Regions from separate parts of the Peribacillus sp. NJ11 genome, predicted to be linked through region 1. Evidence: a T-box and tRNA genes for the amino acid it is inferred to sense, from the RefSeq annotation. Region 1 holds a T-box; the other regions hold tRNA genes.
The links. The T-box of region 1 lies ahead of argS (arginine--tRNA ligase). A T-box ahead of a tRNA ligase gene usually reads a tRNA of that ligase, here a tRNA-Arg.

Region 1 (3,248 bases):
TTTTCAAAAGCCGCCGTGCGAATAGAATAGTCGGGACAATCATGGGTGTTTTGACTTTATTCCCTTTTGATCAATGGGGGCATGAGCATTCTGTGCATCACGCAACAAGCGGTAATTTAGATAAGCGGGGTACAGGAGACATTTGGACCCTTACGGTGGATGAATATTTGGCTGCACCGCTTAAGCTTCGTTTTGCCTATCGTTTTTATCGCAATCCATTGGTTATGTTTGGAATAGGTCCAATTTATGTTTTCCTTCTTAAGAATAGATTTAACCGTAAAGGTGCTAGAAAGAAGGAAAAAATGAATACTTATTTGACGAATGCAATAATCGTTGTTTTAGTGGCATTACTTTGCCTGGCAGTAGGTTGGCAGTCGTTTCTTTTAGTACAAGGTTCCATTTTCATGATTTCTGGTTCAGTGGGCATTTGGCTGTTTTACGTCCAGCATACATTTGAGGACTCTTATTTTGAAGAAAATGAGGAGTGGGAATATGTATTGGCAGCAGTGGAAGGAAGTTCTTTTTATAAGCTTCCAAAACTGATGCAGTTCCTTACTGGTAATATCGGTTACCATCATGTTCACCATTTAAGTCCAAGGGTACCTAACTATAAATTGGAAATGGCGCACAATAATACGCAGCCATTAGAGAACGTTCCAACGATTACTCTTGCGACAAGCTTGAGCTCACTCCGTTTCCGTTTATGGGATGAGAAAAACAAGAATTTTGTTGGCTTCAAAGACATAAAATATTTAACGAAAAAAAGCGTTTCCGCTCAAGTGAAATCTGAACTGTAACGTTCATGAATCATTCCAGACTCCCTTAATAATCCTTGGATTAGGGGGAGTCTTTGCTTCATATAAGCGACTCGATAAAGGAGAGAACTTAAAATGATTCGAATTGTCATTGCAGAGAATCAGCAAATGCTGTTAGAGGCAATAAGTTCTCTACTCAATCTTGAAGAAGATATAGAAATTGTCGGGCAAGCCAGTAATGGAGAAGAAGCGATCACTCTTGTGAACCAATTACAGCCTGATGTTTGTATCATGGATATGGAGATGCCTGTAATGAGCGGACTTGAGGCAGCAGAAGCTTTAAAGTCATTTGAATGTAAAGTGATTATATTAACGACATTTCGAAGGACTGGTTATTTTCAACTTGCGTTAAAAGCTAATGTAAGTGGTTATTTATTGAAGGATGGCCCGAGCGAAGAGTTAGCCTGCTCGATTCGCAGCATAATGGACGGCAAGCGTATATACTCCCCCGAACTTACAGATGAGTCTTCCAACAATAATACCCGGGAAATGGGAGTGTTAGGCCTGTTAGCCGATGGTCAAACCACAAATGAACCATCTAATCAGCAAAGAAACCCAATTGGTACCGTAAGGAAATATTTTTCAACGATCAAGGATAAAATGAAGTTACCGGCTGGTTAGTCATATTGAGACTTAATAACCGGTTGGATCTGAAATCCTGTGTTGACACGTATTTTTAAATTGTGTACGATGGATTAAATCATATATTGAAAATTCTGTGATAAAGAGAGTAGTTCATTTTGAAATGGAAAGCGAGTTAGGGATGGTGTGAGCCTAATGCAGGACGGATGAATGAAGCGCACTTTGGAGAAATTTCTTGAAACGTTTAGTAGGGAACATCGGGGAGTCACCTCGTTAACAATGGAAAGTGGTCACGATTTGTGGCAACTAGAGTGGTACCACGGGAATCCATGCTCTCGTCTCTTATTTAGAGACGGGGGCTTTTTTGTTTTTTTAGGAGGGAAAATGACGATGAATAAAACAATTGCAGCATTAATTTCAACTGCTTTAAACAATGAATTGCCAGCAAGCGAAATAGAAAAATTAATGGAAAAGCCTAAATTAATGGAGTTAGGTGATGTCGCCTTTCCATGCTTTACACTTGCAAAAAAATTTAAAAAATCACCTCAAGTTATTGCGTCTGAAATAGCTGAACAATTAACCGGTCATTTGATCCACGAAGTGAACGTAGTGGGTGGCTATCTGAATATCTTCGTCAATCAAAAGATGGTGACGGAAAATGTGCTGCAAACCATATTAAGTGAGAAGGAGCAGTATGGTTCGAAGCAGCCTGTACAGGAAAATGTCGTGATTGATTATTCATCCCCGAATATTGCCAAGCCTTTTTCCATGGGGCACTTACGCTCAACGGTCATAGGGAATGCACTGGCTAACATTGCTGAAAAAAATGGCTATAATGCCGTGCGTATTAATCATTTAGGGGATTGGGGCACGCAATTCGGCAAATTGATTGTCGCGTATAAGCTGTGGGGAGACAAAGAGGCAATCGAAGCATCCCCGATTCAAGAATTATTGAAAATCTATGTGAAGTTCCATGCTATGGCTGAAACGGATGAATCGTTGAATGACCAAGCACGCGCTAGCTTCAAGTCGCTTGAAGATGGAGACGAGGAGGCACTGGCACTATGGAAATGGTTCAGGGATGCGTCTCTAAAAGAATTCGATACGATTTATGATTTATTGGGCATCCGTTTTGATTCCTATGCTGGCGAAGCGTTTTACAATGACAAAATGGATGTTGTTGTCGAGGAATTGAATGAAAAAGGCTTACTTACCCTTTCCGAAGGTGCTTATGTCGTGGAATTGGAAGATATGCCGCCTTGCTTGATTAAGAAAACGGACGGTGCGACACTTTATGCGACGCGTGATTTAGCAGCAGCACTGTATCGTAAAAAGCAGTATGATGCAAAGAAAACATTTTACGTTGTAGGAAACGAACAATCCCTGCACTTTAAACAACTCTTTAACGTCATTGGGAAAATGGGTTACGATTGGTCAAATGACTTACAGCACGTAGCCTTTGGCATGATGTTAAAAGACGGTAAGAAAATGTCGACACGTAAAGGGAAAGTCGTGCTGCTTGCGGATGTATTGGCAGAGGCAATCGAAACTGCAAAGCGCAATATCGAAGAAAAAAATCAGGCACTTGAACAGAAAGAACTGGTTGCGAAACAGGTTGGTGTCGGTGCGGTAATCTTTAATGATTTAAAAAATCACCGCATGAACGATATTGATTTTTCATTAGAGCAAATGATGAATTTTGAGGGAGAAACGGGTCCTTATGTACAGTACACATTTGCGCGAATTTCATCATTGCTTGAAAAAGGTGAATATAAAGAGCAGGCCATCCATTTTGAAGCTTTAGGAGAATATGCTTGGTCAGTACTCCAGCTGCTGGAGCAATATCCAATC
Region 2 (3,248 bases), 1.3 Mb from region 1:
GCTTGTGCGGGCCCCCGTCAATTCCTTTGAGTTTCAGCCTTGCGGCCGTACTCCCCAGGCGGAGTGCTTAATGCGTTAGCTGCAGCACTAAAGGGCGGAAACCCTCTAACACTTAGCACTCATCGTTTACGGCGTGGACTACCAGGGTATCTAATCCTGTTTGCTCCCCACGCTTTCGCGCCTCAGTGTCAGTTACAGACCAGAAAGTCGCCTTCGCCACTGGTGTTCCTCCAAATCTCTACGCATTTCACCGCTACACTTGGAATTCCACTTTCCTCTTCTGCACTCAAGTTCCCCAGTTTCCAATGACCCTCCACGGTTGAGCCGTGGGCTTTCACATCAGACTTAAGGAACCACCTGCGCGCGCTTTACGCCCAATAATTCCGGACAACGCTTGCCACCTACGTATTACCGCGGCTGCTGGCACGTAGTTAGCCGTGGCTTTCTGGTTAGGTACCGTCAAGGTACCAGCAGTTACTCTGGTACTTGTTCTTCCCTAACAACAGAACTTTACGACCCGAAGGCCTTCTTCGTTCACGCGGCGTTGCTCCGTCAGACTTTCGTCCATTGCGGAAGATTCCCTACTGCTGCCTCCCGTAGGAGTCTGGGCCGTGTCTCAGTCCCAGTGTGGCCGATCACCCTCTCAGGTCGGCTACGCATCGTCGCCTTGGTGAGCCATTACCTCACCAACTAGCTAATGCGCCGCGGGCCCATCTATAAGTGACAGCCGAAACCGTCTTTCCATCTTCTCTCATGCGAGAAAAGAACGTATCCGGTATTAGCTCCGGTTTCCCGAAGTTATCCCAGTCTTATAGGCAGGTTGCCCACGTGTTACTCACCCGTCCGCCGCTAATCTCAGGGAGCAAGCTCCCATCGATTCGCTCGACTTGCATGTATTAGGCACGCCGCCAGCGTTCGTCCTGAGCCAGGATCAAACTCTCCGAAGAAATGTTTGACTTGCTCATTTTGCTTTTTTTGATAGTGTGTGCTCACTTAAAATTTAACGTTGGCGCTTTGTTTTGTTCAGTTTTCAAAGAGCAATAATAATATTGGAGCGGGTGAAGAGAATCGAACTCTCATCATCAGCTTGGAAGGCTGAGGTTTTACCACTAAACTACACCCGCATTTAATTTTTAAGATATTTTCAGAAAGAATGGTCGGGAAGACAGGATTCGAACCTGCGACCCCTTGGTCCCAAACCAAGTGCTCTACCAAGCTGAGCTACTTCCCGTAAAATATGGTGCGCCCGGCGGGAGTCGAACCTACAACCTTCTGATTCGTAGTCAGATGCTCTATCCAATTGAGCTACGGGCGCTAATTTCTATGATGTTATTGGTGCGGCCGAGAGGAGTCGAACCTCCACGGGGTTTCCCCCACTAGGCCCTCAACCTAGCGCGTCTGCCATTCCGCCACGACCGCGAAAGCGACTTTGTAAGTTTAACACCTTTTCAACTTGATGTCAAGAAGAAAATTATCAGTGCGGGTGAAGGGACTTGAACCCCCACGCCTTGCGGCGCCAGATCCTAAGTCTGGTGCGTCTGCCAATTCCGCCACACCCGCGAAAATAAATGGTGAGCCATGAAGGATTCGAACCTTCGACCCTCTGATTAAAAGTCAGATGCTCTACCAACTGAGCTAATGGCTCCAAATGAAAATGGCTGGGCTAGAAGGGATCGAACCTTCGCATGACGGAATCAAAATCCGTTGCCTTACCGCTTGGCTATAGCCCATTAATCAAATACTAATTAACAGCCAGGTTAATATTATATCACGATAATATTATTTTAGCAAGTATTTTTTAAAAAAATGGCGGTCCCGACGGGAATCGAACCCGCGATCTCCTGCGTGACAGGCAGGCATGTTAACCGCTACACCACGGGACCAGCATTATTAGAAAGTGACCCATACGGGATTCGAACCCGTGTTACCGCCGTGAAAGGGCGGTGTCTTAACCGCTTGACCAATGGGCCTTGATAAAATGTGTAACTGGCGGAGAAGGAGGGATTTGAACCCTCGCGCCGCTTACGCGACCTACACCCTTAGCAGGGGCGCCTCTTCAGCCTCTTGAGTACTTCCCCAAAAAAATGGCTCCGCAGGTAGGACTCGAACCTACGACCGTTCGGTTAACAGCCGAATGCTCTACCACTGAGCTACTGCGGAATAATGAAAATTGGGTTCCTTTTTCACGCTCAAGGACCTTAATGTTTGTCGTGAAGAACAAGTTGTTATCTTGTCGACTCTTATGATTATAAAGAGGTTGCAACCTAAAGTCAAGGGTTCTTTTGTGTTTTTTTATATTTTTGTTTTTTCTTCCTTGAACCCTTGGTAAATCAACGTTCCACGACATTTACCACAAACGAAACGGATAGTGTCGATTCGTTTTTTTCTTATATACACCTGCTGACAGTCTTCACATTTATATTGAATAGTATTCATCTTTCTCTTTACTTGGTTTGATGGGAGTGGCTCACAAAATCTCGGTGCCCCGACTTTTTTGAGTAATTGCTTAAAGTCCGCATCACGATGCTGATACCCTTTCTTCTCGATGTGCAGATGATAATGGCACAATTCATGTTTTATGATGCCAATCATTTCTTCCACACCGCGTTCATCAAGATACTTCTTATTGATTTCTATATTGTGTGAACGCAGCAAGTATCGTCCTCCTGTAGTTCGGAGACGCGGATTAAAAGTGGCTACGTGGTTAAAGGTCTTTTTAAAGTCTTTCAACGAAATTTCTTCGACTAGTTTTTGCAATTGCAGATTATCCATTTCCCCCTCCCTTTCCTTGGTAACATGACAACCCATTATAACATAGACTAATAATACAATAGGAAACTAAGGGAGGAAAAGCTATGCCTAATTGGTTCCAGAATCAAATACGTAAAGCCTTTTATGAAAAGGATTATTATCAAGTGAAGATGTTGAATCAATGTTGGTTTTTTTATCAAAAAAAAGAAAGTCTCCGGTTATAGATTCAACTGTGTTCGAAATATGACATACATTCGCTTCGCTAAAAAAACCCCTTCAAATTATAGAAGGAGCTTTCCATAGGCTAGATTTGATTCTTTGGCTCGAGCATAGTTAAAGATACCCTTTGCTTTTGAGAGTCGACCAGTTCTACCCAAACCGTCACAACATCCCCAACGGCAACTATATCCAATGGGTGTTTTACAAACCGGTTGCTTAGTTTGGAAATATGCACCAGTCCATCCTGTTTGACACCAATGTCCACAAACGCACCGAAA
Region 3 (3,248 bases), 330 kb from region 1:
GGATTCAAAATGATGAACAATCCGTTCTGGATAAAAGCCAGACTGAATCCGTAGGGGAATTATCATCCTATGATAATCATCCTGCTGACCTAGGAACAGAATTATTCGAGATGGAACGGAACCAAGCACTGGACGAGCATGCACAATCTGAAATGGAGAAAATCGAAGAAGCATTGAATGCCATAGATGAGGGTACGTATGGCCATTGTAAAACCTGTGATATAGAAATCCCCATCGATAGGCTTGAAGCGATCCCAAGCACTCTTTACTGTGTCGAGCATGCCCCAGAACGGCCTACTACACAAGACCGACCAGTGGAAGAGGATATATTGATTCCATCCAAGGGTGATCATTTTGAAAATCGTCATGGAAATGAAATAGTGGATAAAGAGGATAGCTTTGGTGAAGTCGCCAAATTCGGTACATCCGAAACGCCATCTGATTACACCGGCGATCATGACAATTATAATGATCTTTATAAAACCGAAGATGAAACGGATGGATTTCCAGAAGACTATGAAGGATTTGCAGCAAATGATATCGAAGGGGAAAAAATAGGGTGGATATACCGAACAAAAAGCAAAAGGAATATGAAGATACATTAGATGAAGAAAATATCGATTCCCAGCTTGGAAACATTCCTTATAAACAAAAAGATACTTATATCAATGAAAAGAAATGAAAAAAAGAAGCATACATGAATGTATGCTTCCTTTTTTGTTATGACCCGTACGGGATTCGAACCCGTGTTACCGCCGTGAAAGGGCGGTGTCTTAACCGCTTGACCAACGGGCCAAATGGCGGAGAAGGAGGGATTTGAACCCTCGCGCCGCTCGCGCGACCTACACCCTTAGCAGGGGCGCCTCTTCAGCCTCTTGAGTACTTCCCCATGGCTCCGCAGGTAGGACTCGAACCTACGACCGTTCGGTTAACAGCCGAATGCTCTACCACTGAGCTACTGCGGAACAATATGAATATGGTGGGCCTAAATGGACTCGAACCATCGACCTCACGCTTATCAGGCGTGCGCTCTAACCAGCTGAGCTATAGGCCCATATTTGGAGCGGGTGAAGGGAATCGAACCCTCATCATCAGCTTGGAAGGCTGAGGTTTTACCACTAAACTACACCCGCGAAATGGGGCGACTGATGGGAATCGAACCCACGAATGCCTGAACCACAATCAGGTGCGTTAACCACTTCGCCACAACCGCCGTAATATGAAAGATATGGTGGCTCAGGACGGAATCGAACCGCCGACACAAGGATTTTCAGTCCTTTGCTCTACCGACTGAGCTACTGAGCCACATTTGTATTAAATTTAAAAAATGGCGGTCCCGACGGGAATCGAACCCGCGATCTCCTGCGTGACAGGCAGGCATGTTAACCGCTACACCACGGGACCTAATAATTGCGGGGACAGGATTTGAACCTGCGACCTTCGGGTTATGAGCCCGACGAGCTACCGGACTGCTCCACCCCGCGACGGTAATAATGAAACGATTTGCATCAAGTTTTCGTGTATATTGTTTTTTCGCTTCCTCTATGTAAGGTTGTTTCAAAACAACTTGCTGCTTTTTAAAAAAATGGAGGAGGTAGAGGGATTCGAACCCCCGCGGGATTTGACTCCCCTGTCGGTTTTCAAGACCGATCCCTTCAGCCGAACTTGGGTATACCTCCACGGCTTTAAAAAATGCATATGGTGGACCTTGTAGGACTCGAACCTACGACCGGACGGTTATGAGCCGTCTGCTCTAACCAGCTGAGCTAAAGGTCCTTATATTTATTGGTAGCGGCGGAGGGGATCGAACCCCCGACCTCACGGGTATGAACCGTACGCTCTAGCCAGCTGAGCTACACCGCCAATATAATATAAGTATCTGATTGAAAAATGGTGGAGCCTAGCGGGATCGAACCGCTGACCTCCTGCGTGCAAGGCAGGCGCTCTCCCAGCTGAGCTAAGGCCCCATTCATTAAAAATCACGTGGTCGGGAAGACAGGATTCGAACCTGCGACCCCTTGGTCCCAAACCAAGTGCTCTACCAAGCTGAGCTACTTCCCGCAATAAAAACATGGTGCGCCCGGCGGGAGTCGAACCTACAACCTTCTGATTCGTAGTCAGATGCTCTATCCAATTGAGCTACGGGCGCATATTAAGATGGTGCCGAGGACCGGAATCGAACCGGTACGGTAGTCACCTACCGCAGGATTTTAAGTCCTGTGCGTCTGCCAGTTCCGCCACCCCGGCACATACGAAAAGTGGAGCGGAAGACGGGATTCGAACCCGCGACCCCAACCTTGGCAAGGTTGTATTCTACCACTGAACTACTTCCGCATGAAAGATGCGGGTGAAGGGACTTGAACCCCCACGCCTTGCGGCGCCAGATCCTAAGTCTGGTGCGTCTGCCAATTCCGCCACACCCGCATATAAAATGGTGAGCCATGAAGGATTCGAACCTTCGACCCTCTGATTAAAAGTCAGATGCTCTACCAACTGAGCTAATGGCTCGTGCTTGTACTATTTCAAAATATGGTGCCGGCAAGAGGACTTGAACCCCCAACCTACTGATTACAAGTCAGTTGCTCTACCAGTTGAGCTACACCGGCAGGTGTAAAATGGTGGAGGATGACGGGATCGAACCGCCGACCCTCTGCTTGTAAGGCAGATGCTCTCCCAGCTGAGCTAATCCTCCATATGAAACCTGCTTGGCGACGTCCTACTCTCACAGGGGGAAACCCCCAACTACCATCGGCGCTGAAGAGCTTAACTGCCGTGTTCGGAATGGGAACGGGTGTGACCTCTTCGCTATCGTCACCAAACAATGTTAACATTTTTTTTAAGACATATATTATTATAACGTCTTTTCGAAAAAATGCAAGAAGAAATTTTCATTCCTTCAAAACTAGATAATAAGAAGGTATTTCATTTTTTTAAAGCGTTGGTTAAGTCCTCGATCTATTAGTATCAGTCAGCTCCACATGTCGCCACGCTTCCACCTCTGACCTATCAACCTGATCATCTTTCAGGGATCTTACTAGCTTGCGCCATGGGAAATCTCATCTTGAGGGGGGCTTCATGCTTAGATGCTTTCAGCACTTATCCCGTCCGCACGTAGCTACCCAGCTATGCCTTTGGCAAGACAACTGGTACACCAGCGGTGCGTCCATCCCGGTCCTCTCGTACTAAGGACAGCTCCTCTCAAATTTCCTGCGCCCGCGACGGATAGGGACCGAACTGTCTCACGACGT

Region 2: it encodes a tRNA-Arg, which carries the amino acid that the T-box ahead of argS (arginine--tRNA ligase) is inferred to sense. The anticodon was not compared.
Region 3: it encodes a tRNA-Arg, which carries the amino acid that the T-box ahead of argS (arginine--tRNA ligase) is inferred to sense. The anticodon was not compared.

Annotation. Positions count from the first base shown of each region.
Region 1 covers NZ_JAUCFO010000001.1:2,104,694-2,107,941, forward strand. The annotation lists gene desA (Delta(5) desaturase DesA) at 1-797, shown strand, start outside; gene QUF86_RS10445 (response regulator) at 891-1,436, shown strand; T-box leader at 1,525-1,743, shown strand; gene argS (arginine--tRNA ligase) at 1,782-3,248, shown strand, end outside.
Region 2 covers NZ_JAUCFO010000001.1:822,542-825,789, forward strand. The annotation lists rRNA gene QUF86_RS03925 (16S ribosomal RNA) at 1-947, opposite strand, end outside; tRNA gene QUF86_RS03930 (tRNA-Gly) at 1,051-1,124, opposite strand; tRNA gene QUF86_RS03935 (tRNA-Pro) at 1,155-1,231, opposite strand; tRNA gene QUF86_RS03940 (tRNA-Arg) at 1,239-1,315, opposite strand; tRNA gene QUF86_RS03945 (tRNA-Leu) at 1,334-1,419, opposite strand; tRNA gene QUF86_RS03950 (tRNA-Leu) at 1,479-1,560, opposite strand; tRNA gene QUF86_RS03955 (tRNA-Lys) at 1,570-1,645, opposite strand; tRNA gene QUF86_RS03960 (tRNA-Gln) at 1,656-1,730, opposite strand; tRNA gene QUF86_RS03965 (tRNA-Asp) at 1,808-1,883, opposite strand; tRNA gene QUF86_RS03970 (tRNA-Glu) at 1,899-1,970, opposite strand; tRNA gene QUF86_RS03975 (tRNA-Ser) at 1,988-2,078, opposite strand; tRNA gene QUF86_RS03980 (tRNA-Asn) at 2,086-2,160, opposite strand; gene QUF86_RS03985 (SprT family protein) at 2,293-2,772, opposite strand; gene cmpA (cortex morphogenetic protein CmpA) at 2,856-2,975, shown strand; gene QUF86_RS03995 (Tex family protein) at 3,056-3,248, opposite strand, start outside.
Region 3 covers NZ_JAUCFO010000001.1:1,776,508-1,779,755, reverse strand. The annotation lists gene QUF86_RS08820 (TraR/DksA C4-type zinc finger protein) at 1-605, shown strand, start outside; tRNA gene QUF86_RS08815 (tRNA-Glu) at 724-795, opposite strand; tRNA gene QUF86_RS08810 (tRNA-Ser) at 799-889, opposite strand; tRNA gene QUF86_RS08805 (tRNA-Asn) at 891-965, opposite strand; tRNA gene QUF86_RS08800 (tRNA-Ile) at 978-1,054, opposite strand; tRNA gene QUF86_RS08795 (tRNA-Gly) at 1,060-1,133, opposite strand; tRNA gene QUF86_RS08790 (tRNA-His) at 1,138-1,213, opposite strand; tRNA gene QUF86_RS08785 (tRNA-Phe) at 1,230-1,305, opposite strand; tRNA gene QUF86_RS08780 (tRNA-Asp) at 1,329-1,404, opposite strand; tRNA gene QUF86_RS08775 (tRNA-Met) at 1,411-1,484, opposite strand; tRNA gene QUF86_RS08770 (tRNA-Ser) at 1,587-1,679, opposite strand; tRNA gene QUF86_RS08765 (tRNA-Ile) at 1,700-1,776, opposite strand; tRNA gene QUF86_RS08760 (tRNA-Met) at 1,787-1,863, opposite strand; tRNA gene QUF86_RS08755 (tRNA-Ala) at 1,892-1,967, opposite strand; tRNA gene QUF86_RS08750 (tRNA-Pro) at 1,985-2,061, opposite strand; tRNA gene QUF86_RS08745 (tRNA-Arg) at 2,073-2,149, opposite strand; tRNA gene QUF86_RS08740 (tRNA-Leu) at 2,159-2,247, opposite strand; tRNA gene QUF86_RS08735 (tRNA-Gly) at 2,260-2,334, opposite strand; tRNA gene QUF86_RS08730 (tRNA-Leu) at 2,343-2,424, opposite strand; tRNA gene QUF86_RS08725 (tRNA-Lys) at 2,433-2,508, opposite strand; tRNA gene QUF86_RS08720 (tRNA-Thr) at 2,531-2,606, opposite strand; tRNA gene QUF86_RS08715 (tRNA-Val) at 2,617-2,692, opposite strand; rRNA gene rrf (5S ribosomal RNA) at 2,704-2,819, opposite strand; rRNA gene QUF86_RS08705 (23S ribosomal RNA) at 2,939-3,248, opposite strand, start outside.